Regions from separate parts of the Pseudoduganella sp. RAF19 genome, predicted to be linked through region 1. Evidence: riboswitches for the same ligand, from Rfam matches in the RefSeq annotation. Region 1 holds a riboswitch; the other holds the start of a gene.

Region 1 (14,662 bases):
ATCGACGAACAAATCCGCAGCTATGAAGACAAACTGCTCACCGCCGAAAACGCCATGAAGGAATTCAAGCTGAAACACAACACCCTGCTGCCGCGCCAGGGTGTCGACTATGGCGCGCAAATCCTGATTTCTGCCGATGCGCTGAATACCGCACGACTGGAACTGGTGGAAGCCGAACACTCCCGCACTGCCCTGGCGGCGCAGGCCAATGGCGATGAGCCTGTCATCGGCACCAGTGCCGCGCCGGCCGTAGAGAATCCGGAAATCGATAGCCGCATCGACGCCCTGAATAAATCGCTCGACGCGTTGCGCACCACATATACCGACCTGCATCCGGACATTGTCGCCACCCTGCGCTTGATTGGGCAGCTTGAAGAGCGCAAGGCCGATGAGGCGAAAAAACGCGTTCCGGGTGCCGACCCAGGAAAAGGCTACAGCCCCATGCTGCAGCAGCTCAAAGTGGCGCTGGCCGAAGCGGATGCGCACGTGGCCGCGGTCAAAGCTCGCGTGCAGGAGATGGAAGTGCGCCATGAACGCCTGGTAGCGCGAAGCAATGCCGTCCCCGAAGTGGAATCTCAGTTGGCCCAGTTGAACCGCGATTACCAGGTCAACAAGGAAAACTACGAGAAGCTGATTGCGCGGCGCGAGTCGGCAAAGCTGTCAGGCGAACTCAGCACAACGACCGAGATGATGAGCTTTAAGATCATCGATCCGCCTACCGTGCCCTTGCGCCCGATCGGTCCCAACCGCGCCCTGTTGTTCAGCGTCGTGCTGCTGGTTTCGATCCTGGCAAGCGGCGCGGTGGCGCTTCTGCTGGGTCAACTGCGTCCGACCTTCCTCAGTCCCGCTGAACTGCGCGAGGCAACGGGCTTCCGTGTCATCGGCACCGTGTCGATGAACTGGACCGACGCCGAGCAACGCCGCCGCCGCCACGGCCGCATCGGCTTCAGCGCAGGTCTGGCCTGCCTCTGTGCTTGCTATGGCGGCGTCATGGCCTACGCCTTCATCCATTGAGCTGTGGGGTGAGTAATGCAACTGCCCGAAGTGCTGCTGGAAGCTGGAAACGAAATGCCAGAGCCCGGTTTCGCGGATATCAACCTCGTGAGGCTGCTCCAGCGTGGCATGCTCACCCACGATGGCGGGCGTACGCCGGTGGCCGAAGACTTCCGCATCATCAAGCGCCCCTTGCTGCATGACGCCAAAACAGCCAACCGCGGCAACCTGATCATCGTCACCAGCGCCCTGCCCGGCGAAGGCAAGACTTACTGCGCCATCAACCTGGCCATGAGCATCGCGATGGAAAAGGACGTGACGGTGCTGCTGGTCGATGCCGATGTGGCACGCCCTTCCGTCCTCAAGGTCCTGGGCCTGCATGCCGACATCGGCCTGATGGACGTGCTGCTCAACGGCAGCATGGATCTGTCCGATGTCATCCTCAAGACCAATGTGCCTTCGCTCAGCATTCTGCCCACCGGTCGCGCCAACCGTCACGCCACCGAACTGCTGGCGAGCCGCAATATGAGCAGTCTTCTGGAAGAAATCGCCTCCCGCTACTCGGACCGCATCGTTATCTTCGATTCGCCGCCTTTGCTCATTACGACGGAGGCAAGCGTCCTCGTGTCGCAAATGGGCCAGGTGGTGATGGTGGTAGAGGCCGAAACCACTACCCAGAACGCGGTGCGCGAGGCGCTGGGCCGCCTGGAACCCGGCCGCAATGTCAACCTGGTCTACAACAAGACGCGCGCCTTTCCCGGCGTGGAGTATTACGGCTACTACACCTGACAGTGACGCCGCATGCGCGACATCCTAATCCTGCTCGCCATCTTCGCCAGCCTGCCATTCGTGTTGAAAGACCCCATCAATGGCGTGCTGATGTGGGTACTGGTCAGCGTCATGAATCCCCACACCCAGGGCTGGGGCTATGCCCAGCACTTCCCGGTCGCAATGATTATCGCGATCTGTACATTTTTCAGCATATTGAAGGCGCCGCAGTCCTGCCGCCTGCCATGGACACCCGAAACCATTCTGCTGCTCACCTTTATATGGTGGATGAATATCACCACCCTGTTCGCCATGTTTCCGAATGCGGCCTGGACCCAGTGGGGCAAGGTGATGAAGATCATGCTGATGAACCTGGTAACGCTGATGGTGCTGCGCGAGCGCGCCGACATCCAGCGCCTGATCGGTGTGATCGTGCTTTCCCTGGGCTTTTACGGCGTCAAAGGCGGCATCTTTACCTTGCGAACCGGTGGCGCCGATCTGGTGTGGGGGCCGGAGGATACCTTCATCGGCGACAACAACGCGCTGGCGCTGGCCTTGATCGTGACCATCCCCCTGATGCGCTATCTGCAGCTGGCTACCCACAGGAAATGGCTCAAGCACGGGATGACCGCTACCATGCTGCTGTCGGCTGTCGCCACACTGGGTTCCTACTCACGCGGTGCGCTCCTGGCCATTGGCGCAATGCTGGTGTACATGTGGCTGAAGAGCCGCCACAAACTGCTCGGCGGCGCCCTGCTGCTGATTTGTGTTCCGCTGGTTCTGGTGCTGATGCCGGAGCGCTGGTCAACGCGCATGGATTCCATTAACTCTTACCAGGAGGACGACTCGGCAATGGGCCGCATCAATGCATGGCGCATGGCCTTCAATCTGGCGAGCGATCGCTTCTTCGGCGGTGGCTTCGAGGTTTCAGAACCCCTCGCGTTCTTTCTGTACGCGCCGGTTCCCAGCGACGTGCATGCGGCGCACAGCATCTATTTTCAGGCGCTGGGCGAACACGGCTACGTCGGGCTCGTGCTTTATATGCTGCTCGGATTATTCACATGGCGCTCCGCCACGGTGGTGGTGCGCCAGGCAGCCATGCAGGAGGAATTCGCCTGGGCGGGATCGCTGGCGCGCATGATCCAGGCCAGCATGGTGGGATTTGCAGTTGGCGGCGCCTTCCTCAGCCTGCTGTATTACGACGTACCTTACTACCTGATGGCCGCCGTTGTTGCCATGCGCGCTCAGCTGCGCGGACGTGTGCCCAATACCACGGTGTAAGGCGTGGCGACATGGGCTAGCCAACGCAGTCCGGGCCAGGCACGAACGGCAGAAATCACGGTGCGCCGGGCCCGTCCCAGTTTGTTCACATCAATCAGGTCGAACCGGTCCTGGCAGCGCACGCCACGCGCTGTCAGCCAGTCGCGCAGGCCGTAATAGCTGAACCAGTTCACCGCGGGATACGTTGCATACCCCGCCAGTTCGGGGCGGCTCGTCATCGCCAACTGCACGATGTGCCGTTTCAACGCCGGCGGATACCAGGAGTACAGCGGCAATTGGAACTCCTCCTGCCGTGGACACAGCACATTGCTGGTGCTGATATACAGGCTGCCGCCGGGCCGCAGTACCCGCACCATCTCGCGCAGGCATGCTTGCCAGTCTTCGACGTGCTCCAGCAGTTCAGGCGCTATACACAGATCCATGCTGGCATCCGGCCAGGGCAGATCGGTGGCTGAAGCGACTGCGAAACCGATCTGCAATCCGGCATCCGCCGAGCGTTCGCGCGCCAGGGCAATCAGTGCCGCATTGATATCGGCGCCAAATACTTCGTGTCCGCCCTCGGCCCACAGGCGGGACTGCGTGCCCGCCCCGCAACCGATATCGGCAACATACAAAGGCGCCTCTGGAGCACCCAGCGCGCGCAGCACCGTGCGCTGGATCGATGCAAAGCGTTCCAGCGCCGCCTGTCCCGCGCTTTCCTTCTCGTAGTAATCGTAGAAGCCGCGTTGGCTGCCGGTATTCCAGGTTGGGCTGACCATCATTTCCTCGCACCGTCAGTGAGACAGCTTCATGATTCGCGAATTCGAGGTTTCGCTTCTTGCGATGGGACAGGCAGAGCGTTTGACGGATATCAAACGGCGCCAGGCACCGCAGCGGTCTAATGGCTCAATGAAGAACCGGATACGACGCTGCATTGCTGAACTCGGATGGCACAGCGCTGCCTGGTACGCCCTCTCCCGTCTGGTGGAAAGCGTCGGCTGGCGTCTGCAGCGCTATTTGTTTGTGGCCCAACGCGTCGCGACCGAGCCGGCACGCCAGCGATGCAATGGCTGTATTACGGTGAGCCCGATCGTCACCATAGAAGACGTCCCGCCTGGCTATCCGCGGTGTGCGGACATCCTGTCGCGCCGCTTCCGTCAGGGCGCCCACAGCCTGGCTGCCTGGCGTGGCGAGCAACTGGCAGGCTTCATCTGGTACCAGTTCGGCGCTTATCAGGAAGATGATGTGCGCGTCCGCTATTGCCTGCCTTCGCCGCACTCGGCGTGGGACTTCGACGTATTCGTGCAACCGGAGATGCGGCTTGGCACCGCCTTTTGCAGGCTGTGGGACGCGACCAACCGCCGCCTGCACGCCGTTGGCGTTCAATGGACCTGCAGCCGCATATCCGCCTTCAATCCGGAATCGCTGCGCGCGCACAGGCGCATGGGCGCAACGCCGCTCGGATCGGCAGTCTTTCTTTGCTGCGGCGAGTGGCAGTGGATGGTGGCGTCGCAGTTCCCCTGGGTCCACTTATCCCGCCACGAGAATTCCTTCCCAAAACTGGTTTTCGACACCAAGGCGCTGGAAAGGCTTACTTGATGCCGTGATGATTCATCAGGTCGTACAGCGTCGGCCGGCTCACGCCAAGCAGCTCGGCGGCGCGCGCGATATTGCCGCCGGTTCGCGCCAGAGCGCGCACCATCACCTTGTACTCGGCGCCGCTGCGTGCTTCCCGTAGATCCATGCTCTCGGATTGCGCGGCAAGCGGCGGCAAACCCAGGTCGGCCGCCGTGATGTGCGGGCCGTCGGCCATGATGACCGCACGTTTGATGCAGTTTTCCATCTCGCGCACATTGCCAGGCCAGCCGTGTGCCTCGATCGCCGCCAGCGCGTCCGTGCTGAAAGCCATGGCGGGACGGCTTTCAGCGTTGGCAAAGCGATGACGGAAGTGGTGGGCTAGTAGCACGCTGTCGCCCATGCGCTCCCGCAGCGGCGGAATCACCAGCACAATTTCGCTCAAACGATAGAACAGGTCCTCCCGGAATGATCCGGCATCGACCAATGCTTTCAGATTACGGTGTGTGGCGCAGACAATGCGCACATCGACTGCGATCTCATTCCGGCCGCCGACGCGCTCAATGATCCGCTGCTGCAGGAAGCGCAGCAGCTTGGCCTGTAAAGGCATCGCCATATCGCCGATTTCATCGAGGAAGAATGTGCCGCCGCCGGCCAGTTCGATCTTGCCCAGCGTCTGACGCTCGGCCCCCGTGAATGCCCCCTTTTCGTAGCCAAACAGCTCGCTCTCCAGCAGGTTCTCCGGGATCGCGGCGCAATTGATGGCGACGAAGCGTTTGCCGTGACGGGCACTCAGCTCGTGCAGGCCGCGTGCCAGCAACTCCTTGCCGCAGCCCGAAGCGCCCAGCAGCATCACCGTCGCCGAGCTGGGCGCGACTTTTTCCACGCTGCGGCAGACCCGCAGCATGCCGGGGTCGCGCGTAATAATGCCGGCCAGCGGCGAGTCGACCTCCGTCTGCAGCATGCGCCGGTTGTCCTGCTGGACGGTGTGCAGGAAGAAGGCGCGCTCGATCATGAGGCGCAACAGGTCTGTTTCCAGCGGCTTCTGATGAAAGTCGTAAGCGCCCAGCCCTACGGCTTTCAGAACATTGCCGCGGTCCTGGTTCCCGGACAGCACGATGACCTTCATATCCGGAGCAATCGCCAGCATCTGCTTCAGCAAGGCCAGGCCTTCGGCCGAACCATCGGTATCCGGCGGCAGACCGAGATCAATGGTCGCCACGGCGGTTTGGTGGCGGCGCAGCTGATTCAGCGCCATGTCACGGTCCGCCGCAAACACAGTGTCATAATCATCCAGCGCCCAGCGCAGCTGCCTTTGCAAGCCCGGATCGTCTTCCACCACCAGCAGCTTTTTCTTGGCCATGCTTGCTCCCTATGACGCTAAAATCAGCGGCTGCCCTTACCGAATAGCACAACTTGCACCGTGTCGACCAGAATCAGCAGGTCAAGGAACAGGCTATTGTTTTTCACGTAGTACAGGTCATATTGCAGCTTGCACACCGCATCCTCGATCGAGGCGCCGTATTGATAGCGCACCTGGGCGAGGCCCGTGATGCCGGGCTTGATCGTGTGGCGCACGTCGTAATACGCGATTTGGCGCTGGAACTGGGAGACGAAGAAGGCGCGTTCCGGCCGCGGCCCGACAAAGCTCATCTCGCCGCGGAACACATTCAGCAATTGTGGAAGTTCGTCGATGCGCAGCTTGCGCAACCAGCGGCCGGTGGATGTGATGCGCTTGTCAGCCTGCTGCGCCCAGCGCGGCTGGCCATCGTGTTCCGCGTCCTGGCGCATGCTGCGGAACTTCAGGAGAAAAAAAAGCCTGCCATCGCGCCCGACGCGCTCCTGCCGGTAAATCACAGGACCGCCATCGTCAAGCAAAATGGCAAGAACCGCTCCGGCCATGAGCGGCAGGGTAATCAGACAAATGGCAGCACTGGCGGCCAGGTCGAAGCCGCGCTTGACCGCAGCCCGCAGCAGGCTTTGATCAAAGCCGCCACCGAAGGTCAGGTAACTCGGTTGCATGGAATCGATCCGGAGCTGGGATGCTTCCCGCTCGAAAAAGGTCGCGGCATCGATCACCCGAACTCCACCCAGCGCACAGGCCAGCAATTCCTTGACGGGATAAGTCCCATTGCGGCGGTCGCCGATCGATACCACCAGTTCATGCGCGCCGTGTTTGCGCGCCAGCGCCAGCAGGCTTCCGCACACGGGCAGCACCACTGCCGACGGCACACAGCGCAATTCGCCTTCAACCGGCACGCAGCCAACCACTTCGAATCGATGAAAACCCTGGCGGCTGCGCGCCAGCTCCAGGCATTCCCGTGCCAGCACGCCATCGCCGACCAGTATCAGACGCTGTACCAGCATGCTGGTCTGGGCGGAACCGCGCAGCAGCAGCCGCGTCATCAGAACGCCACCAGCACCCAGCAGGAAAGACAGGCTAGGCACCAGGTGCGGCACCAGTGACAGCATGGCGAATCCCAGAGCAAACGCCGGCAGCACGCGCGCCACGATGCCAGGCAGGTCTTCGTGCACCTCATTGCGGTACATGCCGAGGGCAGCCATGATGAAGACCATGACCAGCGAGAACACTGTCGCGGAAAGCCAGGTGCTTCCAATCAGCCGCACCTCATGCAGCCCGGCCAGCGTCGCCAGCGCTGCTGCCGCGAGCAGGACGGCCAGCTCCATCAGGAGCAGAAGCAGGGCCATGCGCGACACGTAGTGATTGAAGATCCGGATCACTTCCGCCTCCTCCGGTGAGACCTCAACCATGATGCGCCCGCACTGGCATCAGGGTTTTGAGGGAGCGCAAGCCTGCGGAGGGATGGCAAATGGTCTATAGTATTGCTCTTGACCGCATAAAATCCCGAATCACCATGAAATTTGATGTAGCCATCGTCGGCAGCGGACTGGCCGGCCTGTCGGTAGCCCTGCACCTGGCGGAAAGCCGAAAAGTTGCAGTTATTTCCAAACGTGAGCTGCTGGATGGCGCCAGCAACTGGGCCCAGGGCGGCATAGCTGCGGTGCTCGATTCCGGCGACAGCCACGAGCAGCACATCACGGACACCCTGATCGCCGGCGCCGGCCTGTGCGACGAGGGCGCCACCCGCTACATCGTTGAACACGGACGGGAAGCGATCCAGTGGCTGATCGACCAGGGCGTGCCCTTCACCCGCGACGAGAGCGCGGAACTGGGCTTCCACCTGACGCGCGAAGGCGGCCATAGCCAGCGCCGCATCATTCACGCTGCCGACGCCACCGGCCACGCCGTGCAGGTGACGCTGGAAGAAAAAGTGCGCGCGCATCCGAACATCACCCTGTTCGAGCACCATTGTGCGATTGACCTGATTACGTCGGACAAAATCAGCCCGCGTCCGCAAAACAGCCAGCCGCGCTGCCACGGCCTGTACGTGCAGGACGTGAAAACCGGCCAGGTCCACACCTTCGCAGCCGAACACACCATCATGGCCACCGGCGGTGCGGGCAAGGTTTATCTGTACACCACCAATCCCGATACGGCCAGCGGCGACGGCATCGCCATGGCCTGGCGCGCAGGCTGCCGCGTGGCGAATATGGAATTCATCCAGTTCCACCCGACCTGCCTGTATCACCCTTACGCCAAGTCCTTCCTGATCACGGAAGCGATCCGCGGTGAAGGCGGTCTGCTGAAACTGCCGCCCGAAGCCGGCGCCGCAGCCGGCCAGCGCTTCATGCTGGCCCACGACGACCGCGCCGAACTGGCTCCGCGCGACGTGGTGGCGCGCGCCATCGACTTCGAAATCAAGAAGCGCGGCCTGGACTACGTGCACCTGGACATCAGCCACAAGCCGGCCGAATTCCTGATCGAGCACTTCCCGACCATCTACGCACGCTGCTTGGAACTGGGCATCGACATCACCAAGGAACCGATTCCTATCGTGCCCGCTGCCCACTACACCTGCGGCGGCGTGGTGACCGATATGGCGGGCCGCACTGATCTGGCAGGCCTGTACGCAGTGGGCGAAACCGCCTGCACCGGCCTGCACGGCGCCAACCGCCTGGCATCTAACTCGCTGCTGGAATGCGTGGTAATCGGCCGTGCCTGCGCCCAGGACATCATGTCCACGCCGAAGGAAGGCGCGCCATTCCTGCCGGATTGGGATGAAAGCCGCGTGACCGATGCGGACGAAGAAGTGGTCATCGCCCATAACTGGGATGAGCTGCGCCGCTTCATGTGGAATTATGTGGGCATCGTGCGCACCACCAAGCGCCTGGAACGCGCCCAGCACCGCATTGCGCTGCTGAAGGAAGAAATCGACGAATACTACGCCCACTTCCGCATCACGCCGGACTTGCTGGAGCTGCGCAATCTGGTGGAAGTGGCGTCGATGATCGTCAACAGCGCGCTGCAGCGCCGCGAAAGCCGCGGCCTGCATTTCAGCCGCAATTATCCAGGGACCTTGCCGAAAGCCTTGCCGACGGTGCTGACGCCGCCGCCCCGTTAAGGCACGTTGACTTCGTGGCGCTGGCCGAGCCGTCTCAGCTCGCCGGCGTCCACGAGTTTCTGGAATTCCCCATCGAAGGCCTTGCGCAGCGCCTCGCCTGATGCATTGCGTTGAAAGGCGAAATAACCGTCCTGCACCTCGATCACATGCGGCAGCATGGTGATCTGCCCGGCCAGCCCGATTCTTCCCAGTACCGGCTCGGTGTTGCGGCGATTGCTGGCAAACAGGTGCACATGCTGATGCGCCACCATCTTCAAGCCGCTCTCCACGCTGTTCGCCACGCTCAGACGCAGCTGAGGGCGTGCCGCGTCAAAGGCCGGACCATAGGCCCAGCCGTTCAGCACGACCACGCGCCGCTCCGACAGCTCACCGAAATCGCCGTTCCACTCGATGCCCGATCCGGTGCGCGCGTAGAACACCATCTGGTCCTGATAGAAGGGCAAATGCGAGAACAACATGAGCTTCTGGCGCTCGAACGTTTTGTAAGGACCGACCAGAATGTCGGCCTTGCCCTGCACCAGCATGGCCTGGGCACGCGCCCAGGGGTAGATTTCGAAGCGGGCTTTGTGGCCCATACGTTCGGCGACGATGCGCACGATCTCGGGTCCGAGGCCGACGATATCGCCTTCCTGTCCCTGTTCATACACCCGTTCAAAATGTGCGCCGATCACCAGCAGTTCTCGCGCGCCCGCTGCGGGAAGGCAGCATATGAAAACCAGAATGGCAGCGAACTTGCGCATGGCCCCTCCATGGATAAGCCCATGATACCATCGCCGCATGACAAATCCAGCCCACCTGCGGCCTGCCCGCCACGATGATATTCCGAGCATGGAAGCGCTGATCCGGCGCTCCGGCATCGAGCTAAGCCGGGGTTTCTATTCGCCGGAACAAGCGCAGGCAGTTACCCGCCACGTGTTCGGCGTCGATACCCAACTGGTGGACGATGGCACCTACTTCGTGATTGAGCGCGATGGCGAGTTGCTGGCCTGCGGCGGCTGGAGCAAGCGCGCCACGCTGTTTGGCGCCGACCGCACCAAGACTGGCGCAGATCCCCTGCTTGATCCGGCCACGCAGCCGGCGCGCATTCGCGCCTTCTTTGTCGATCCGGCCGTACCGCGCCAGGGACTGGGGCGGCGCCTGATGGAGCACTGCGAATCGGAGGCCGCAGCAGCAGGGTTTCAGGTGATGGAGTTGGCAGCCACCATGCCCGGCGTACCGCTGTACCGGGCCTGTGGCTTTGAGGTGGTGGAAGATTTCGCGCTTGCGCTGCCGGACGGCGTTTCAGTTCCGCTGTCCCGCATGCGCAAGCGAATCGGCTGATCAGCCGTTGAGGCCCTTGCCTTCAGCGGCCAGCTTGACCAACAGCGGCGCCGGTTTCCAGGCTTCGCCGTGGCGGCCCTTGGACAGGCGCTCGATGGTGCCCAGCACATTCGGCAAGCCCACGGTATCGGCATAGAACATCGGACCGCCGCGGTACAGCGGGAAGCCGTAGCCGGTCAGGTAGACCATGTCGATATCCGAGGCGCGCAGTGCAATGCCCTCTTCCACAATCAGCGCGCCCTCGTTCACCAGCGAATACACCAGGCGTTCCACGATTTCCTGATCGCTGATCTTGCGGCGCTCGACGCCGATATCCGCCGAGTGCTGCACGATCATGGCGTTCACGACGTCACTCGGATAGGCCTTACGGTCGCCTTCCTTGTAGTCGTACCAGCCGGCGCTGGTCTTCTGGCCGAAGCGCCCCATTTCGCACAGCAAGTCGGCGGTTTTCGAATAGGCGATTTCCGGCTTTTCCACGTAACGGCGCTTGCGGATGTACCAGCCGATATCATTGCCGGCTAGGTCGCTCATGCGGAAAGGCCCCATCGGGAAGCCGAATTTTTCGATAGCCCGGTCCACCTGCTCAGGCGACGCGCCTTCTTCCAACAGGAAGCCCGCTTGACGGAAATATTGTTCGATCATGCGGTTGCCAATAAAGCCATCGCACACGCCGGACACAACGCCGGTCTTCTTCAGCTTCTTGGACAGCGCCAGCGCCGTTGCCAGCACGTCCTTGCCGGTGGCCTTGCCGCGCACGATTTCCAGCAGCTTCATCACGTTGGCCGGGCTGAAGAAATGCAGGCCAATCACGTCCTGCGGGCGCTTGGTGAAGGCGGCGATCTTGTCCAGGTCCAGCGTGGACGTGTTCGAGGCCAGGATCGCGCCCTGCTTCATGACATCGTCCAGCTTGCGGAATACGGTTTCCTTCACGCCCATGTCTTCGAACACGGCTTCGATAACGATGTCCGCGTCGGCAATCGCCGCGTAATCCAGGGTGCCGGTAATCAGGGCGGTGCGCTGGTCGAACTTGTCCTGAGTCAGCTTACCCTTCTTCAGGGTGTTTTCGTAATTCTTGCGGATGGTGGCGATGCCCTTGTCCAGCGCTTCCTGTTTGGTCTCCAGCAGCAGGACGGGAATACCGGCATTTGCAAAATTCATTGCAATGCCGCCGCCCATGGTGCCGGCGCCGATCACGGCGGCCTTCCTGATTTCGCGCGCCGGTGTATCCGGCGGCACATCCGGCACCTTGCTGGCCTGGCGTTCGGCCATGAAGGCATGACGCAGGGATTTCGACTCCGGCGTCTGGATCAGATGCAGGAATCGCTCGCGTTCAAACTTCAGACCGTCCTCGAATTTGCGGGTCACGGAGGCAGCCACGGTTTCCACGCATTCCAGCGGTGCCGGGAATGGGCCGGCAACGGCTTTCACCGTATTGCGGCTGAATTGCAGGAAGGCTTCGTGATTCGGATAATCCACTTTGCGGTCGCGCACTTTCGGCAGCGGACGCGCATCGGCAATTTTCTGGGCGAAGGTCACGGCAGCCGGCAGCAGATCGGTCCCGGCCGGGAACACCTCGTCGAACAGTGCGGTGCCGGCCAGCTTTTCGGACAGCGCCGGGGTGCCGGAGACAATCATATTCAGCGCGGTTTCCAGACCCAGCACGCGCGGCAGACGCTGCGTGCCGCCTGCGCCCGGCAGCAGCCCCAGTTTCACTTCCGGCAAGGCGATCTGAGCGCCGGGCAGCGCCACCCGGTAATTGCAACCCAGCGCCAGCTCCAGACCTCCGCCCATGCAGACCGTGTGGATCGCAGCCACGATCGGCTTGGTCGACTCTTCCACCACGCGGATCAGCGAATGCAGGGTCGGTTCCTGCAGTGCTTTCGGGGAATTGAATTCCTTGATGTCGGCGCCACCCGAGAAGGCCTTGCCGGCGCCGGTGATGACGATGACCTTCACCGCGCTGTCGTCCAGCGCGCGGCGGACGCCTTCGACGGCTGCCGTCCGGGTCGCATGGCCCAGGCCATTGACGGGCGGATTGCTCAGCGTGATGACGGCGACCGTTCCATTGACTGCGTATTCTGCGCTCATGTCTCTTCTTTCTCCATGGTGAGGACAGGTAACTATACCGCAAAAGTGCACGGTCGTATTATTTCTTTACTTTGATTGATAATTAGTAATATGTGTTGCCATTTGGCAAATAACATTAATTGTTTCTTAAACCTTTGATTTCAAAGACTTTTCTGAGAGTAACTATAATACTTGCAAGTTAGTTTTCTTAATACTCAGACTAATCCGCAACAGCGACTAAAAGTTTTAAAAACCTCTTGCCATGCGGCATTAAGTAACCTAAGATTCCATCCAGCAACTAGCTGACAAGGGCAAACCAGGCGAAAGCCTGGGACGCAAAGTCATCGGTCTAAGGAGCTTCGGCTCTATGACGGCAGGACTGCCAGACTAAGTACATCGTACACACTCGATGGGTGATTTTGCCCCTTGCGTGGCGTCTCCAACCTGTCCCTCGGGACAGGCGGCAGTCCTACTTTTCAGAACTTTGAAAATACAGGACTCGCCAAAATGAAATTCTTCGCCACCTCCATCACCTCCGCTGCTATCGCTGCCGCCCTGGCTGGCTTCGCCGCCCCTGCCTTCGCTGCCAACGACAACGCCCAGGATTATGCCCGTGGCCGCATTATCGTTGAACCGCGCGCCGGCCTCACCGCCGACGAGTTCGCCAACATTCTGAAAGTTCATGGCGGTAAAGCGCGCAAGCTGGGCCAGAGCAACCTGCACATCGTTGACCTGCCGGCCAATGCCTCCGAAAAAGCCGTCGTGGCACTGCTGAAAAAGCACCCAAGCCTGAAGTTCGCTGAACTGGATCAGCGCGTGCCTGTTACCGCGACCACTAACGACCCCTACCTGGGCAGCGAATGGCACATCAGCAAAATCGGCGCTGACACCGCCTGGGACACTACCCAGGGTGCCGGCGTGACCATCGCCATCCTGGATTCCGGCGTGGACGCCGTCCCTGACCTGGCTGCCAATATGGTTGCCGGTTACAACATCTACGACAACAACACCAACACCGCCGACGTCTGCGGCCACGGCACCAAGGTCGCCGGCGCAGCGGCTGCGACCTCCAACAACGGCGCCGGCGTTGCTGGCGTTGCGGGCCAAGCCAAGATCATGCCGGTCCGTATCGCTTACGTTGACCCGACCTACGGCTGCTACGCTTACTTCTCGACCATCGCCAGCGGCATCACCTGGGCGGCCGACCACGGCGCCCGTATCGCCAACGTCAGCTACGCTGCTCTGCCAACCAGCTCGGCCATCATCAGCGCGTCGAACTACATGAAGAGCAAGGGCGGCCTGGTGTTCGTCTCCGCCGGCAACTACGCCAAGGATGATGGCTACACCCCGACCGATTCCATGATCGCCGTGTCTGCCACCGACAGCAATGACGCTCTGGCCAGCTTCTCCAGCTTCGGCGCTTACGTTAATCTGTCCGCGCCAGGCTCCGGCATCTACACCACCGCCCAAGGCGGTGCCTACGGCGCCGTGAACGGCACCTCGTTCTCGGCCCCGATCGCAGCTGCCGTGGCAGCACTGATGATGTCGGCCAACCCGACCCTGAGCAACAGCAAGGTGGAAAGCCTGCTGTACTCTACCGCAACCGATCTGGGCGCGGCCGGCAAAGATCCTTACTTCGGTTACGGCCGCGTGAACGCCGCGGCGGCTGTCGCTGCGGCCGCATCTAGCGCCCCGGCACCCGACACTACTGCTCCGACCGTGGCAATCACCTCGCCTTCCGCTAACGGCACCGTTTCCGGCAGCGTGATCGTCAGCGTCAACGCGGCCGACAATGTTGGTGTGGCCCGTGTCGATCTCAAAGTCAACAACACTGTGGTCGCCTCGGATACCGCCGGCCCGTTCAGCTTCTCCTGGAACTCGACTGGCGCCGCAAACGGTATGAACACCCTGGTTGCTGTCGCTTATGATGCCGCAGGCAATGTGGCTTCCTCCACCCCGGTTTCGGTCAACGTGTCGAACAGCGTGACCCCGCCGGTTGCTGACACCACCGCTCCGGCCCTGGCCATCACCAATCCGACCAACGGCGGCACCGTGACCGGCAACGTCAACATTACCCTGAGCTCTTCGGACAACAGCGGCGCGGCCGGCATCTCGATGTCTCTGTATATCGACGGCGCATTGAAGGCCAGCGGCAGCGGCGCAAGCATGTCTTACAGCTGGAACGCCAAGAAAGC
Region 2 (14,662 bases), on a different contig from region 1:
TCGCCGTACGCCGGATTTCAGCTTTACTATCGGGCTCTCTGCCCGCCTCTGAACAAGGAGAAGCTTCGTGGTGAAACGCAAAGAGGCGCAGGCCTTGCCCGGACAAGTCGTGCTCGTGCTGCAAGGCGGCGGCGCGCTGGGCGCTTATCAGCTGGGCGTCTATCAGGCCATGCACGAAGCGGGCGTGGAGCCGGACTGGGTGATCGGTACCTCGATCGGCGCGCTGAATGGCGCCATCATCGCCGGCAATCCGCCGGAGATGCGCCTCAAGCGCCTGCGCCAGTTCTGGGAAACGATGGAGCAGCATTCCGCTCTGTTCCCGAATATGCCGCGCCTCTTTGCCAACGCGCTGACCATCACACAGGGCATCCCGGCCTTCTTCGATCCTAATCCGATCACATGGTGGAATCCGGCGGCGAAAGTCGGCGTCGAGAATGCGGCCTTCTACCGCACCAATGCGCTGCGCGAAACGATGGAAGCGCTGGTCGATTTCAAATATCTGAATGAGCGTCACACGCGTTTCACCGTTGGCGCGGTCAACGCCCGCAATGGCGTCATGCGCTACTTCGATACACGCAAGGAGGCGCTGGACGTCACCAACGTGCTGGCTTCGGGCGCGATTCCGCCGGCCTTCCCGGCGATCCGCATCGGCGAGGAGCCTTACTGGGACGGCGGGATTTATTCGAACACGCCGATCGAAGCGGTGCTGGACGATGAGCCGCGCCACGACTCGGTCATCTTCTCCGTGCAGGTGTGGAACCCGGATGGCAGCGAGCCGCAAAGCGTGCTGGATGTGCTGGAGAAGCACAAGGAAATCCAGTACGCCAGCCGCGCCAGCAACATCGAGCAGCAGCGCAAGCTGCACCGCCTGCGCCATGTGATCCGCCAGCTGACCCTGAAACTGCCGGATGAGGTCCGCAAGTCGCCCGAAGTGCGCGAGCTGTCGCTGTGGGGCTGCGGCACGTCCATGCACATCGTGATGATGAAGGCGCCGCACCTGCACTGCGAAGACCACACCAAGGACATCGACTTTTCGCAGGAGGGCATCCAGCAGCGCTGGCAGGCGGGCTACGAAGACGGCAAGCGCGCATTCGGGGCCAAACCCTGGGCGGTGCTGCCGGACCCGATCGAAGGCATCGCGATCCATGAGCATTTTTAAAATTTTCTATCGAATAGATAGTATCAATCAAATTTATTAATTGAGCTTGCTTACTTAGAATGGTTTCACCAGCCAACGCTAAGAGGAGCAAGCACAATGAGCCAACCGCCTATCACCACCGCATCCGGCATTCCCGTCGCCGACAACCAGAATTCCCTGACTGCCGGCCCGCGCGGCCCGGTGCTGCTGCAGGACTTCCACCTGATCGAGAAACTGCAGCACTTCAATCGCGAACGCATCCCTGAGCGCGTGGTACACGCCAAAGGTTCGGGCGCTTATGGCACGTTCACCGTCACCCACGACATCACCAGATACACCAAGGCCAGGCTGTTCGCGCAGATTGGCAAGCAGACCGAAACCTTCCTGCGCTTCTCCACTGTGGGCGGCGAAAAGGGCAGTGCGGACACGGAACGCGATCCGCGCGGCTTTGCCGTCCGTTTCTATACCGAAGAGGGTAATTGGGACCTGGTTGGCAACAATACGCCGATGTTCTTCATCAAGGACGGCATCAAGTTCCCCGATTTCATTCACACTCAGAAGCGCGATCCGCAGACCAATCTGAAGTCGCCAACCGCGATGTTCGACTTTTGGAGCCGTTCGCCGGAAAGCCTGCACCAGGTCACCATGCTGTTCTCGGACCGTGGCACCCCGGACGGTTATCGCCACATGGACGGTTTCGGCAGCCACACCTTTAGCCTGATCAACGACGCCGGTGAGCGCGTCTACGTGAAATGGCATTTCAAGACGCAGCAGGGCATCAGGAACCTGGCGGCAGCCGATGCGGTGCGCCTGGCGGGTGAAGATCCCGATTACGCGCAGCGCGACCTGTTCAACGCCATCGCCAGCGGCCAGTTCCCGCGCTGGGATGTGAAGCTGCAGGTGGCGACCGAGCAGCAACTGGCGGACTGGGAAGCCCGCACTGGCTGGAATCCCTTCGACCTGACCAAGGTGTGGCCGCATGCCGATTTCCCGCTGATTCCGGTGGGCGTGCTGGAACTGAACCGCAATCCGGTCAATTACCACGCTGAGGTGGAGCAGGCGGCGCTATCGCCGTCGAACGTGGTGCCGGGCATGGGCTATTCGCCGGATAAGATGCTGCAGGCGCGCCTGTTTGCTTACCACGATGCGCAGCTGTACCGCGTAGGCACCAACCACCAGCATCTGCCGGTGAATGCGCCACGCTGCCCCTTCCACAACCAGCAGCGCGACGGCGCGATGGCGATTGCCAATGGCGGCGCGGCGCAGAATTACGCGGCGGTGGAAGCTGCCGGTGTGAATCCGCACGGCATGGGCAATGGCGAGGGGCCACTGGGCTTGAGTGGTGCGGCGGGCCGTTACGATGGGCGTGGCAAGGAAGATGATTACACCCAGGCCGGTAATCTCTTCCGTCTGATGCCTGAGCAGGAGAAGCTCAACCTGTTCGCCAATCTGGCAGGTCCGATGAGTCAGGTCAGCGATGAGATTATTCAGCGGCAGCTGGAGCATTTCGACAAGGCCGATCCGGCTTATGGCGCCGGCGTGCGCGCGGCCTTGAAGGCGCGCGGCCGCAACATCGCTTAAAACCCACGGCGTAACCCTGGTGGCAGCCACATCGTGGCTGCCACCTGCTTCTGCCGTGGGTTGTACAATGACGGAAATCCGATCAACCCAGATCATCTGAACGGGACCGTAATGACCATCAAGATCAGCCAGAATTTCGACTCCGGCGCCATCGAAGTGCTGCGCGCTGACAGCGCAGCCAACATCGAACTGAACCTCCGCAAAGACTCGCACGCAGACATCCACCAGTGGTTCCACTTCCGCCTGCAGGGCGCGCGCGGCGAGGCCGTGACGATGCGCTTCCTGAACGCGGGCCAGGCGACCTACGCCAAGGGTTTCGAGGACTACCACGCCGCAGCGAGCTATGACGGTGAAAACTGGTTCCGTGTGCCGACGTCCTTCGACGGCCAGGTCATGACCATCAAGCACACCCCGCACAACGACAGCGTCTACTACGCCTACTTCGAGCCGTATTCGTGGGAGCGCCACCTGCGCCTGCTGGGCGAAGTGGCCGAGAATCCGGTCGCCCGCGTGCTGGATATCGGCTCCACCGTCGATGGCCGTGACATGAACCTGGTCGTGATCGGCGAGCCGGAAGCGGAAAAGAAAATCTGGTTCATCGCGCGCCAGCACCCTGGCGAGTCGATGGCCGAATGGTTCATCGAAGGCCTGATCGACTGCCTGCTGGACGATGCCAACCCGATCGCACGCAAGCTGCTGCAGCGCTGCTGCTTCTACATCGTGCCGAACATGAATCCGGACGGCTCCGTGCGCGGCAACCTGCGCACCAACGCATCCGGCGCGAACCTGAACCGTGAGTGGATGACCCCATCGCTGGAGCGTTCGCCTGAAGTGCTGTGCGTGAAGCAGAAAATTCACGAAACCGGCGTGGACATGTTCTTCGACATCCACGGCGACGAAGCGCTGCCTTACAACTTCGTGGCCGGTAACGAGATGCTGGAGAACTTCACAGCCGAACAGATGGCGCGCCAGAAGAACTTCATCGAGCGCTACAAGCAGTCCAGCCCGGACTTCCAGGACAAATACGGCTACGCGCCGTCCAAGTACAAGGAAGACATGCTGACGCTGGCGTCCAAGTACATCGGCCACCACTTCAAGGTGCTGTCGCTGACGCTGGAAATGCCGTTCAAGGATAACGCCGACCTGCCGGTGCCGACCGTGGGCTGGAACGGTTCGCGCAGTGCGGCGCTGGGTGCGGCCATCCTGCAGCCTATCCTGCTGTCGCTGGACGAGTAAACATGGGCGTCGAGATCGAACGCAAATTCCTCGTGACGAACGAGGACTGGAAGCAGCAGGGCGAGCCTGTGCTGCTGCGCCAGGGCTATCTGTCCTCCAACGCGGAGCGCACCGTGCGCGTTCGCATCGAAGGCGATAAGGCGGTCTTGACGATCAAAACTAAAAACGTCGGCGCCAGCCGCGGCGAGTGGGAGTATCCGCTGCCGATGGCCGACGCCGTCGAGTTTCTCGACAATGTGTGCGAGAAACCCATCATTGAAAAATACCGCCGCAAGATTCCTTTCGGCGGCTTCACCTGGGAAGTCGATGAATTCCTGGGCGTGAATGCCGGGCTGGTCATTGCCGAGATCGAACTCCCCAGCGAAAACCAGCGTTTCGACAAGCCTGATTGGGCAGGCGAGGATGTGACTCATGATCCCCGCTACTACAACTCCTGCCTGATCAAGCAGCCTTACACTACTTGGTAACAGCGCGGTAGTACAAGGTGCTGTTGCCGGCTGCGTCACGCGCGCTGGCGTACAGGCTGTGGCTACCGGCGGCGATGCTGGTTGTGTTCCAGGTGTAGGACATGGTACTGCCCGAACCGTTTGCCACTTTCACACCATCGATGTACAGCGCCAGGGTCAGACCTGCCGGGCCGCTGTTGTCGGAGGCATCGATCTTCACGTTGACCAGGCCAGTCACTTTGCCCGCCACCGGATTGCTGATGGTGACCACCGGCTTGATGGTGTCCTTCACCGGAGCCGCAACCACGTTGGCCACGTTCACCGAGACTGGCGCGGACGATGCCACATTGCCTGCCGCGTCGTAGGCGACCGCGATCAGCGAGGCCATGCCGTTCACTACACCTTTGGAATCCCAGGAGAAGGCGAAAGGCGCTGCGCTGTCGGTGGCAACCACGGTGTTGTTCACCTTCAGTTCAACGCGCGACACGCCGACGTTGTCAGCCGCGTTCACGTTGATAGCAACGGTGCCGAACACGGTGCTGCTGGCGGCTGGCGAAGCAATTGCCACGGTCGGCGCGGTGGTGTCCTTCGGAGTGGACGCTGCAATCGCGGCATCCACCGCAGCGGCGGCATTCACGCGGCCGTAACCGTAGTAGATGTCGCGGCCTGGCGTGCCCAGATCGACAGCGGTGGAATACATCAGGCTTTCGATCTTGGCCGGGTCCAGCGATGGATTGGCCGACATCATCAGCGCTGCCACACCGGCTGCCACCGGGCTGGCGAAAGACGTGCCGTTCCAGCCGCCGTAGCCGCCGCCCGCTACGGTGGTGTAGATGCTCGAACCTGGCGCGGACAGTGAAACGAAGCTGCCGTAGCTGGAGAAGCTGGAGCGGCTGTCGGTGCTGTCGGTGGCCGACACGGCGATCATGGTGGTGGTCGGCGTGAAGCCTTCATCGCGGTTGCTGTTACCGGCCGAGACGAACAGCAGGCCGCCCTTGCTCTTCAGGTATTGTGCGGCGCTCTGCACAGCGGCGCTGGCGGGAACGCTGGCGTAGCTGATGTTCACCACGCGCGCGCCATGGTCGGCCGCATAGGTCACGGCGCTGGCCATGGTCGAGTAGTAGGCGTAGCAGGAGTTGGTGGCGGCGTCCTTGTAGGCGATACGGATCGGCATGATCTTCGCGTTACCGGCCACGCCAGCGACGCCCGCGCCATTGTTCATGGCCGCGGCAGCGGTGCCGGCGACCGCGGTGCCGTGGCCGCACACGTCGCTGGTGTCGGCGTTATTGCTGTACACGTTCCAGCCGGGGACGATGTGCGGCGCCAGGTCGGGGTGGGTGCTGTCCACGCCGCTGTCCAGAATGGCAATGGTGACGCCTGCGCCCTGGGCTTTATCCCAGGCAGTGTTGGCGCCGATTTTGCTGATATGCCATTCGCTGCCCAGGTAAGGGTCATTGGTGACCGCGCTCAGCTTCACGCGGCGGTCCACTTCCACGTACTTGAAGTTCGGGTTCTTGCGCAGTTCAGCCACGACCGACTTTTCATTGCCGTTGCCGGGCAGGTCGACGATGTGGATATTACTTTGACCCATCTTGCGGCGCTTGCCGCCGTGCGGGCGCAGGGCTTCGTCAAAATTGGCCGTACTCAGGCCTTCGCGCGGTTCGACCAGGATGCGGCCGCGCGCATATTCGCCTTCAGGCGCGTCGTCCGTTGCGTTGTGGGCAGCATAGGCTGCGGGAATCATGGCGGCCATGGCCGCGGTCATTGCGAGGAGGGAAATGCTGTGCTTCTTCATTGGGTAGTTAAGTCCAGTTTTCAAAAAATTACCGAAAAGCGGACTGCCCGCCGGTCGGGCGACCGGTGTGAAGAGCTCACCACCGGGATGGGCCCGGGGTTGACGAGTCTGGCAGTCCTGCCGTCGCAGAGGGCCTTGGCCTCTTGACCGTTGACTTTGCGTCCCGCGCTCACACGCGGTTTGCTTTTTACAGATTTATTGAAACGCGATGGTAACGAACTCGGCGACCTGCCGCAAACGAATTCTCAATCGTGCGCGCGGGTGTTGCGGATGTGTCTGGACGGGGTTGAAACTAGATGGCAGAAGGCTAAATGGTGCGAAATAGGCGCGAATTAGGCAAGAAATAGGCGAGAAATAGGGAGGGACCCCATCTAGCTTTGGCTAAATAGGGTCCGGCCCCATTGCGGTCAGTGGAAGTGCTCGGTGCCGGTGGGGGCGTCTTCCGGCATCTCGGCGTGGACCAGTTCGCCGGAGGGATCGGCAAACAGGGGAGCGCCGCAGTCGTCGCAGTACTCAGCGACGTATTTTTCGCCCAGCTTCTTCACCTGCGAAACGCCAGCCTCGTTCAGGTGCTCGATGATTTCTTCCACCGGCGTACGCGGCTTCAGCATGGCGGTCAGGTGGCCGGCGGTAATCGGGCCTTCCGGCGGCGTGCCTTCTTCGTCTTCCTGGCCATACAGCGGCCACACCACGCCGTAGATCACGTCGCTGTCGCTGCGGCGGGTGAACGCCACGCGGTATTCGTCGATCTGGCCGTCCGGCGCGGATTCGTCGCCGAAGCCCGCAATCACCGCGCGCAGTTCGTTTGGCTCGCAGGACAGCGAATGCGTCAGATAATGCACCGCAGCGCGGATCGAGACGGGACGAATCAGCTTGTCCGCCTCGCGGCAGGCCATGTAGTACGCTTCCGGCAACAGCAGCTCGATGCCGCAGCCCGGCAGCAGGCGTGCAACGGTCGGCTCGGCCTGGGTCTTCCAGGCTTCCAGCGCATTCTTGCGCTCTTCGCCCGGATTCATGCCCGCCGCCTGCATCTGCCAGCGGAACAGGGGAGCGCCATGTTGCGCTACCACCGCCACCATCAGGTAGCGTGTATCGGCCAGGAAGGGCGCGGTTTCCGGCGTCTTGGTTTCCGACTTCACGGCCACGCCCTTCAGCGCGGACTGGCCCAGCTTGTGCGTCTTCGAATAGGCTTCCGCGTGGGTGCGCGGCAGCTGGTCGATCGAATACAAAGTAGACGACATCGCCATATGCGTGCCATCCGCCAGCAGGTGAGCGGAGAAGTGGGCCGACAGCGTGTTCAGAATCTCGCCCGGAATCTGGCCGGATGCGATGGAAAAGCGCGTCCAGGCCAGGACCGGCGCGGCCACGAGCAGCACATCGTACTCGCGCGATTCACCGTCCACTTCCACCACGATGGTGTCGGACTCGCTTACCGCTTCCACGCTATCCATGAGGACGTCGTAAGCGTTCAAATCCACGCTGAACAGGGAGTTCAGGGCGGCATCAATGGTGTCCTGATGGCCGGTGCGCAGCAGCTTGTGCAGCTGCGTGTCCAGCGTTCGCTCCCAGTTACGCTCTTCAATCCGGGAGGCTGCCTGGCCCACGGCTTGGGCTAGGTTCAGAAGGCGCTGGCTGTCGGCGGACAATTTCTGGGTTGAATCTTTGGATGGTCGACGCATAGCGCTTTTGCTCAGTGTAAAAAGGAAACCTTGTCACATATATTGTAGTGGATTCGGCAAGAAAGGGCGCCCAAAAACAAAAACGCCGGCGAGCCGGCGTTTTATTCAGAACCAGAGGCGGGAACCTGGTGGCTGCCACATCGTGGCAGCCACCTGTTTTACGCCGTAGGTTTTTAAGCAGCCAGCAGCTGGCGCAGAACGAACGGCAGGATGCCGCCGTGCTTGTAGTAGTCTACTTCGATCGGGGTATCGATACGCAGCAGCACTTGCACTTCCTGCTTGGAGCCGTCGGCGCGGTGGATCACCAGGGTAGCCTGTTGCTGTGGCTTGATTTCGCCTTCCAGACCCTTCAGGTCATACACTTCCTTGCCGGTGATGTTCAGCGACTCGACGGAATCGTTGCCGATGAACTGCAGTGGCAGCACGCCCATGCCCACCAGGTTGGAGCGGTGGATACGCTCGAAGGAACGGCAGATCACAGCCTTCACGCCCAGCAGCTGGGTGCCCTTGGCTGCCCAGTCACGGGAAGAGCCGGTACCGTATTCTTCGCCGCCGAAGATCATGGTCGGGGTGCCCGCGTCGATGTACTTCATCGCTGCGTCGTAGATCGACAATTGTTCGCCGGAAGGCTGGTGCAGGGTGATGCCGCCTTCAACCGCGGAACCGTCGGCCTTCGGAGGGATCATCTTGTTCTTGATACGCACGTTGGCGAAGGTGCCGCGCATCATGATCTCGTGGTTGCCGCGGCGCGAGCCGTAGGAGTTGAAGTCGGCCTTCATCACGCCGTTTTCCTTCAGCCACTTGCCTGCCGGGCCGTCTTCCTTGATGGAGCCGGCTGGCGAGATGTGGTCGGTGGTGATGGAGTCGCCGAACACGCCCAGTGCACGGGCGCCGGTGATGCCGGCTTCCGCTGCCTTCGGCTTCATCTCGAAGCCGTCGAAGAATGGCGGCTCAGCGATGTAGGTCGAATCAGGCCAGTTGTAGACCTGGCCTTCGGTGGAGGACACGGCTTCCCACAGCTTGCCAGGAGCGCCCTTCACGTCGGCGTAGTTTTCCTTGAAGACTTTGGAGTTCATCGCGAACTTCATCAGCTTCTGGATCTCGGCGGAGGTCGGCCAGATGTCGCCCAGGTAGACGTCCTTGCCATCCTTGCCCTGGCCGACCGGTTCGGTCATCAGGTCGCGGGTCACGTTGCCGGCGATCGCGTAAGCGACGACCAGCGGTGGCGATGCCAGGAAGTTGGAGCGGATGTTCGGGTGAATACGCGCTTCGAAGTTACGGTTACCGGACAGCACGGCGGCAGCCACGATATCGTTGCCGGTGATGGTGGCGTTCAGTTCCGGGGTCAGGTCGCCGGCGTTACCGATGCAGGTGGTGCAACCGTAAGCGGTCACGCCGAAGCCCAGTTTTTCCAGGTATGGCAGCAGGCCGGCAGCGGTCAGGTACTCGGTCACAACGCGCGAGCCAGGCGCCAGCGAGGTCTTGATGTGCGGAGCGACGTTCAGGCCGGCTTCCACGGCTTTCTTGGCCAGCAGGCCGGCAGCCAGCAGCACGCTCGGGTTGGAGGTGTTGGTGCAGGAGGTGATGGCAGCGATCAGCACGTCGCCGTTCTTCACGTTCACGCCATTGCTGGTGGTGTAGGTCTTGGTCAGCTCGTCGGCCTTCTTGTTGAAGCCATTGTCCGAAGTCGGCTTGGAGAACAGGGAGGTGAAGGTGGACTTCACGTTGCCGATTTCGATACGGTCTTGCGGACGCTTAGGACCAGCCAGCGAAGGCGTCACGGTGGACAGGTCCAGGTGCAGTTCGCGGGTGAAGTCGATGTCGCCTTTCTTCGGCACGCCGTACATGCCCTGTGCCTTGAAGTAGGACTGGAAGGCGGCGATTTCGTCCTTGGTGCGGCCGGTGCCTTCGAAGTATTCGATGGTCTTGTCGTCGACCGGGAAGAAGCCCATGGTCGCGCCGTATTCCGGCGCCATGTTGGCGATGGTTGCGCGGTCGGTCACGGTCAGCGACTCGGTGCCTTCGCCGAAGAACTCGACGAACTTGCCAACCACTTTTTCCTTGCGCAGCATTTCGGTGATGGTCAGCACCAGGTCGGTCGCGGTGCAGCCTTCGCGCAGGTGGCCGGTCAGGTTCACGCCGATCACGTCCGGGGTCAGGAAGTACACAGGCTGGCCCAGCATGCCGGCTTCCGCCTCGATGCCGCCCACGCCCCAGCCCACCACGCCGATACCGTTGATCATGGTGGTGTGGGAGTCGGTACCCACCAGCGAGTCAGGGTAGTACACGGACGATGCATTGTGCACGCCGCGTGCCAGGTATTCCAGGTTCACCTGGTGCACGATACCGAAGCCTGGAGGCACCACGCCGAAGGTGTCGAAGGCTTGCATGCCCCACTTCATGAACTGGTAGCGCTCGTTGTTGCGCGAGAATTCCAGCTTCATGTTCAGGTCCAGCGCCTTCGGCTCGCGGAAGTGGTCGATGGTCACGGAGTGGTCGACCACCAGGTCAACCGGCACCAGCGGCTCGATCTTCTTCGGGTTCACGCCCATCTTGGAGGCCACGTTACGCATGGCAGCCAGGTCGGCCAGCAGCGGAACGCCGGTGAAGTCCTGCAGTACAACGCGGGCTACGACGAACGGGATCTCGTCGGTGCGGGCCGCGGTGGCGCCCCAGTTAGCCAGCTGCTTCACGTGCTCTTCGGTGACTTTCTTACCGTCGCAGTTACGCAGCACCGATTCCAGCACCACGCGGATCGATACCGGCAGGCGGGAGATTTTGGCGCCCAATGCCTTTTCCAGCGCGGGCAGGGAATAGAACTGACCCTTTTTGCTGCCAGAAATAGGGAAATCCTTGAGCGTATTCAGTGTGTTGCGGGACATGACCTCTCCTTCAGGTGGGTATCGTCTGTTATTAATAAATCAAAGACCGAGTTTTTGCTCGGACGTCTTGCATTCATTCGCCAGTTGGCGGTTCGCTTTCGAATCGAGCAGCATGCCCTTGGCAGGGATGCCGATCCAGATCAGGCCATACAGCTTGTTCTCGAAACGCTGGGCGCCGGTGGTGGTGGCCACGCGCGTCAGGCGGTGCAGCTTCTGCTTCCAGCGGATCGCGATGTGTTCGAGATCGGTGGCGTTTTCGTAGATCGTGATCTTGTTGCCCAGTTCGCAGGCGTAATCGGTCACGCTGGACTCTGCGACGTTGGGTTCTTTGGCGTCTTCGCTGGCTTCTGCGGACGCCGGCGCTTCATCCGCCTTGTCAGCCTTCTCGGCCTTCTTCGGCTTGGCGGCCTTTTTCTTGGCGGTGGCGGTGTGCTTGACGGGTTTGTCGTCGGCATGCGCCAGCGGAGTGAGAGCCATCGAGGCGCAGGCAGCGCAGGCGAGAATGAATTTGGTGATCGACATGCTTAATTGTCTCCGGGAGTTACTTGACCATCGCCCAGCAGGGCGGCTACGTTGTCCGGCAGCGGCAGGCCTGCGAGCTTGGCGCGCTGTAGAACCGTCCAATAATATCGGTAGCTTGCGCGGTCGTGCAAGCGTCCGTGCTGGGAGATCGGGCCCCACTGTACCTTCTCTGCTTCATGCAGGATGGCGGCCGCTTCGTTGACTTCGGAGACGCGCGGCGTGAAGGCCTTGATGACCGGCTTGATCTGGTTCGGGTGGATCGACCACATGCGGGTGTAGCCGAATTCGGCGGCCGCGCGCTGGGCGTCGGTGGCCACCACGGCCGAATCCTTGATTTCGGTCGTCACGTTATGCGAAGGCACCTTGCCGTGCGCGTGGCAGGCGGCAGCGATTTCCAGCTTGGCGCGCACCACCAGCGGATGCGTGAACTGGCCCGGCGTGCGCATCGCGCTGCCCGGCACGGCGCCGTAGTGGGCCGAAACGAAGTCCATGATGCCGAATGACAGGCACTCGACCTGGGGCAGGGCGGCGATATCGTGCACGTCGCGCAGGGCGCCGTGGGTTTCGATCAGCACGTGCACCGGCAGTGGCGTGGTGCGGCCGGACTTGGCGGCGTATTTGTTGACGATATCGATGCCGCGCACCACTTCCTGTACGCTTTCCGGCTTGGGCAGGACGATATAGGCCAGCTTGTGGCCCGCTTCGGTGCAGATGATCTCGACGTCGCGCTCGAAGTGCGGGCTGCTGATGTCGTGGACACGGGCGCCGATGCGGTTGTGCACATTGGCTTCGTCCAGCAGCAGCAGGGCGACCAGCTTGGCGTGGGACTCTTCGTTGCCGGCGGCGGCGCCGTCCTCGCAATCGAAGGTGATGTCGAACAGGGGACCAAGCTCTTGTTGCAGGGCCATGGATTTGCGCATCAGCTTCTCGCTGCCGGCGTAGTGATCGCAGGCGGGAAGCAGGAGCGGCTGGCGTGTGCCCTGGAATAAAACCTCGGATGGATGCATGGATGCGGTAGAAACAGCCGCCGCGCTGCTCTCGGCAGCGCGGCGGGTACGGCGGATCGGTGGTTTAACCGGTTCCACTGTGTTTAAAACAAATTACGGCAGCAGGTGCTTCACGCCTTCACGCTCTTCGGTCAGCTCCTTCAGCGTGAGATTGATGCGCTCTTGCGAGAATGCGTCGATTTCCAGGCCCTGGACGATCTTGTATTCGCCGTTTTCGGTGGTCACCGGGAAGCCGAACATGATGCCTTCAGGGATGCCGTAGGAACCGTCGGAAGGAACACCCATGGTGGTCCACTTGCCGTTGGTGCCCAGTACCCAGTCACGCACGTGGTCGATCGCTGCGTTCGCTGCGGAAGCTGCCGAGGACAGGCCGCGCGCTTCGATGATCGCTGCGCCGCGCTTGCCGACGGTTGGCAGGAAGGTGTTGGCGTTCCATTCCTGGTCGTTGATCATTTCCTTGACGGACTTGCCGTTCACGGTGGCGAAGCGGTAGTCGGCGTACATGGTTGGGGAGTGGTTGCCCCAGACGGTCAGCTTTTCGATGTCTTTCACCTGGGTGCCGGTCTTGGCAGCCACTTGCGACAGGGCGCGGTTGTGGTCCAGGCGCAGCATGGCGGTGAAGTTCTTGGCCAGCAGGGATGGCGCCGACTTCATTGCGATGTAAGCGTTGGTGTTGGCTGGATTGCCCACCACCAGCACCTTCACGTTGCGCGAAGCGACGGCGTCCAGCGCCTTGCCCTGCACGGTGAAGATCTGTGCGTTCGCTTCCAGCAGGTCCTTACGCTCCATGCCTGGGCCACGTGGACGCGCGCCGACCAGCAGGGCCACGTCGGCGTCCTTGAAGGCGGTCATCGGGTCGGAGTGGGCGGTCATGCCGGCCAGCAGAGGGAAAGCGCAGTCGTCGATTTCCATCATCACGCCTTTCAGCGCTTTCTGAGCTTTTTCGTCCGGGATTTCGAGCAGTTGCAGGATGACTGGCTGGTCTTTGCCCAGCATGTCGCCGTTGGCGATGCGGAACAGCAGGGAATAGCCGATCTGGCCGGCGGCGCCGGTAACGGCAACACGCATTGGGGTTTTAGCCATGATGAATCTCCAAAGTGGAATAGAAAACGGTCCGAAGCACGTAATGATACCGCATCAACGTGGTTGAAATGGCACGCTGAACGAACTATGCTCATCCTGGCTCTGTAAATGGGGACGTAACAGATTTAGGGCCTGCAAATGCGCTACGTCCCCATTTACAGAGCCAGCATCGACGGGGAGTTTAGGCCGGTATTTGCTCACTGTCAATCATATCTTATGTCTTATATAAGACAGATAAGTTGTGAGGTTTTTTCTGGACGCACGTGCCCTTTTGTGGTGAAATCGTGGTCTATGAACCCCGTCCCGCCCAATCAGAACAACACAGGCGCAAGTTCGCCGGCGACACCAAACACTGGTGGCGCGGCGGGTCCATCTCCTACTTTTTCTCCCCTTTACCAGCAAATCAAGGCCCTGATTACCCAGAGCCTGCAGTCCGGCGAATGGAAGCCGGGCGAGCTGATTCCCAGCGAAGTCGAGCTGGCCGGCCGCTACAAGGTCAGCCAGGGCACGGTGCGCAAGGCGATCGACGAACTGGCGGCGGAGAACCTGGTGTCGCGCAAACAGGGCAAGGGCACTTTCGTGGCCACCCACCACGAGGAGCGTGCGCATTACCGCTTCCTGCGCCTGATGCCCGACGAGGGCGTGCCGCACTACCCGGAGAGCAAATTCATTGAGGTCAAGCGGCTGCGAGCGCCCGCCGATGTGGCGCGCCTGCTCGATCTCAAGTCCGGCGATTCCGTGGTCTACATCAAGCGTGTGCAGTCCTTCGACGGCATGCCGACCATCGTCGAGGAGCTGTGGCTGCCCGGTCTGATCTTCAAAGGCCTGACCGCGGAACGGCTGAACGAATACAAAGGCCCGATGTACGGGCTGTTTGAGAGTGAATTCGGCACGCGCATGATCCGCGCGGCCGAAAAGATCCGCGCCGTCTGCGCGGAAGAGGGCGATGCTGCACTGCTCAAAGTAGCGGCCGGCACGCCGCTGCTATGCGCCGAGCGCGTGTCCTTCACCTATGGCGACAAGCCGGTGGAGCTGCGCCGCGGCCTCTATCTGACGGAGCGTCATCACTACCAAAACGATTTGAGTTGAGGCGGGGTTGTAGAGGCGATAACAAAAACGCCGCGCCGCAATAAAATTTTGGTTATATGTAAGAATACATATTGGTTCATGGGGCGAAAATCGGCGAAAATCACATTCTCGCCAAGTTTGGCAAATAATTAGCAACAAAGTACAAGGAGGTTTTGTTATGTCTGAAGCCGTGCGGGAAGCACCGAAAAAAGAACGGCCAGAGTT

The links. A riboswitch is a leader RNA that binds a small molecule or an ion and turns the genes downstream of it on or off. The one in region 1 is predicted to bind cyclic di-GMP.
Region 2: it holds a riboswitch for cyclic di-GMP, as region 1 does, so the genes downstream of both, AB4Z19_RS10815 (S8 family serine peptidase) here and AB4Z19_RS06405 (S8 family serine peptidase) in region 1, are expected to answer to the same signal.

Annotation. Positions count from the first base shown of each region.
Region 1 covers NZ_JBFREF010000002.1:393,887-408,548, reverse strand. The annotation lists gene AB4Z19_RS06460 (XrtA system polysaccharide chain length determinant) at 1-1,014, shown strand, start outside; gene AB4Z19_RS06455 (XrtA-associated tyrosine autokinase) at 1,030-1,782, shown strand; gene AB4Z19_RS06450 (putative O-glycosylation ligase, exosortase A system-associated) at 1,795-3,042, shown strand; gene AB4Z19_RS06445 (methyltransferase domain-containing protein) at 3,006-3,803, opposite strand; gene AB4Z19_RS06440 (GNAT family N-acetyltransferase) at 3,832-4,620, shown strand; gene prsR (PEP-CTERM-box response regulator transcription factor) at 4,613-5,959, opposite strand; gene AB4Z19_RS06430 (TIGR03013 family XrtA/PEP-CTERM system glycosyltransferase) at 5,983-7,368, opposite strand; gene nadB (L-aspartate oxidase) at 7,473-9,080, shown strand; gene AB4Z19_RS06420 (substrate-binding periplasmic protein) at 9,077-9,820, opposite strand; gene AB4Z19_RS06415 (GNAT family N-acetyltransferase) at 9,858-10,400, shown strand; gene AB4Z19_RS06410 (3-hydroxyacyl-CoA dehydrogenase NAD-binding domain-containing protein) at 10,401-12,488, opposite strand; cyclic di-GMP riboswitch class I at 12,768-12,854, shown strand; gene AB4Z19_RS06405 (S8 family serine peptidase) at 12,975-14,662, shown strand, end outside.
Region 2 covers NZ_JBFREF010000003.1:637,792-652,453, forward strand. The annotation lists gene AB4Z19_RS10790 (transporter) at 1-52, shown strand, start outside; gene AB4Z19_RS10795 (patatin-like phospholipase family protein) at 68-1,159, shown strand; gene AB4Z19_RS10800 (catalase) at 1,256-2,719, shown strand; gene AB4Z19_RS10805 (M14 family metallopeptidase) at 2,831-3,955, shown strand; gene AB4Z19_RS10810 (CYTH domain-containing protein) at 3,958-4,422, shown strand; gene AB4Z19_RS10815 (S8 family serine peptidase) at 4,412-6,196, opposite strand; cyclic di-GMP riboswitch class I at 6,304-6,391, opposite strand; gene AB4Z19_RS10820 (DUF2863 family protein) at 6,604-7,875, opposite strand; gene acnA (aconitate hydratase AcnA) at 8,049-10,757, opposite strand; gene AB4Z19_RS10830 (hypothetical protein) at 10,797-11,279, opposite strand; gene AB4Z19_RS10835 (HpcH/HpaI aldolase/citrate lyase family protein) at 11,282-12,286, opposite strand; gene AB4Z19_RS10840 (malate dehydrogenase) at 12,380-13,369, opposite strand; gene AB4Z19_RS10845 (GntR family transcriptional regulator) at 13,661-14,458, shown strand; gene sdhC (succinate dehydrogenase, cytochrome b556 subunit) at 14,616-14,662, shown strand, end outside.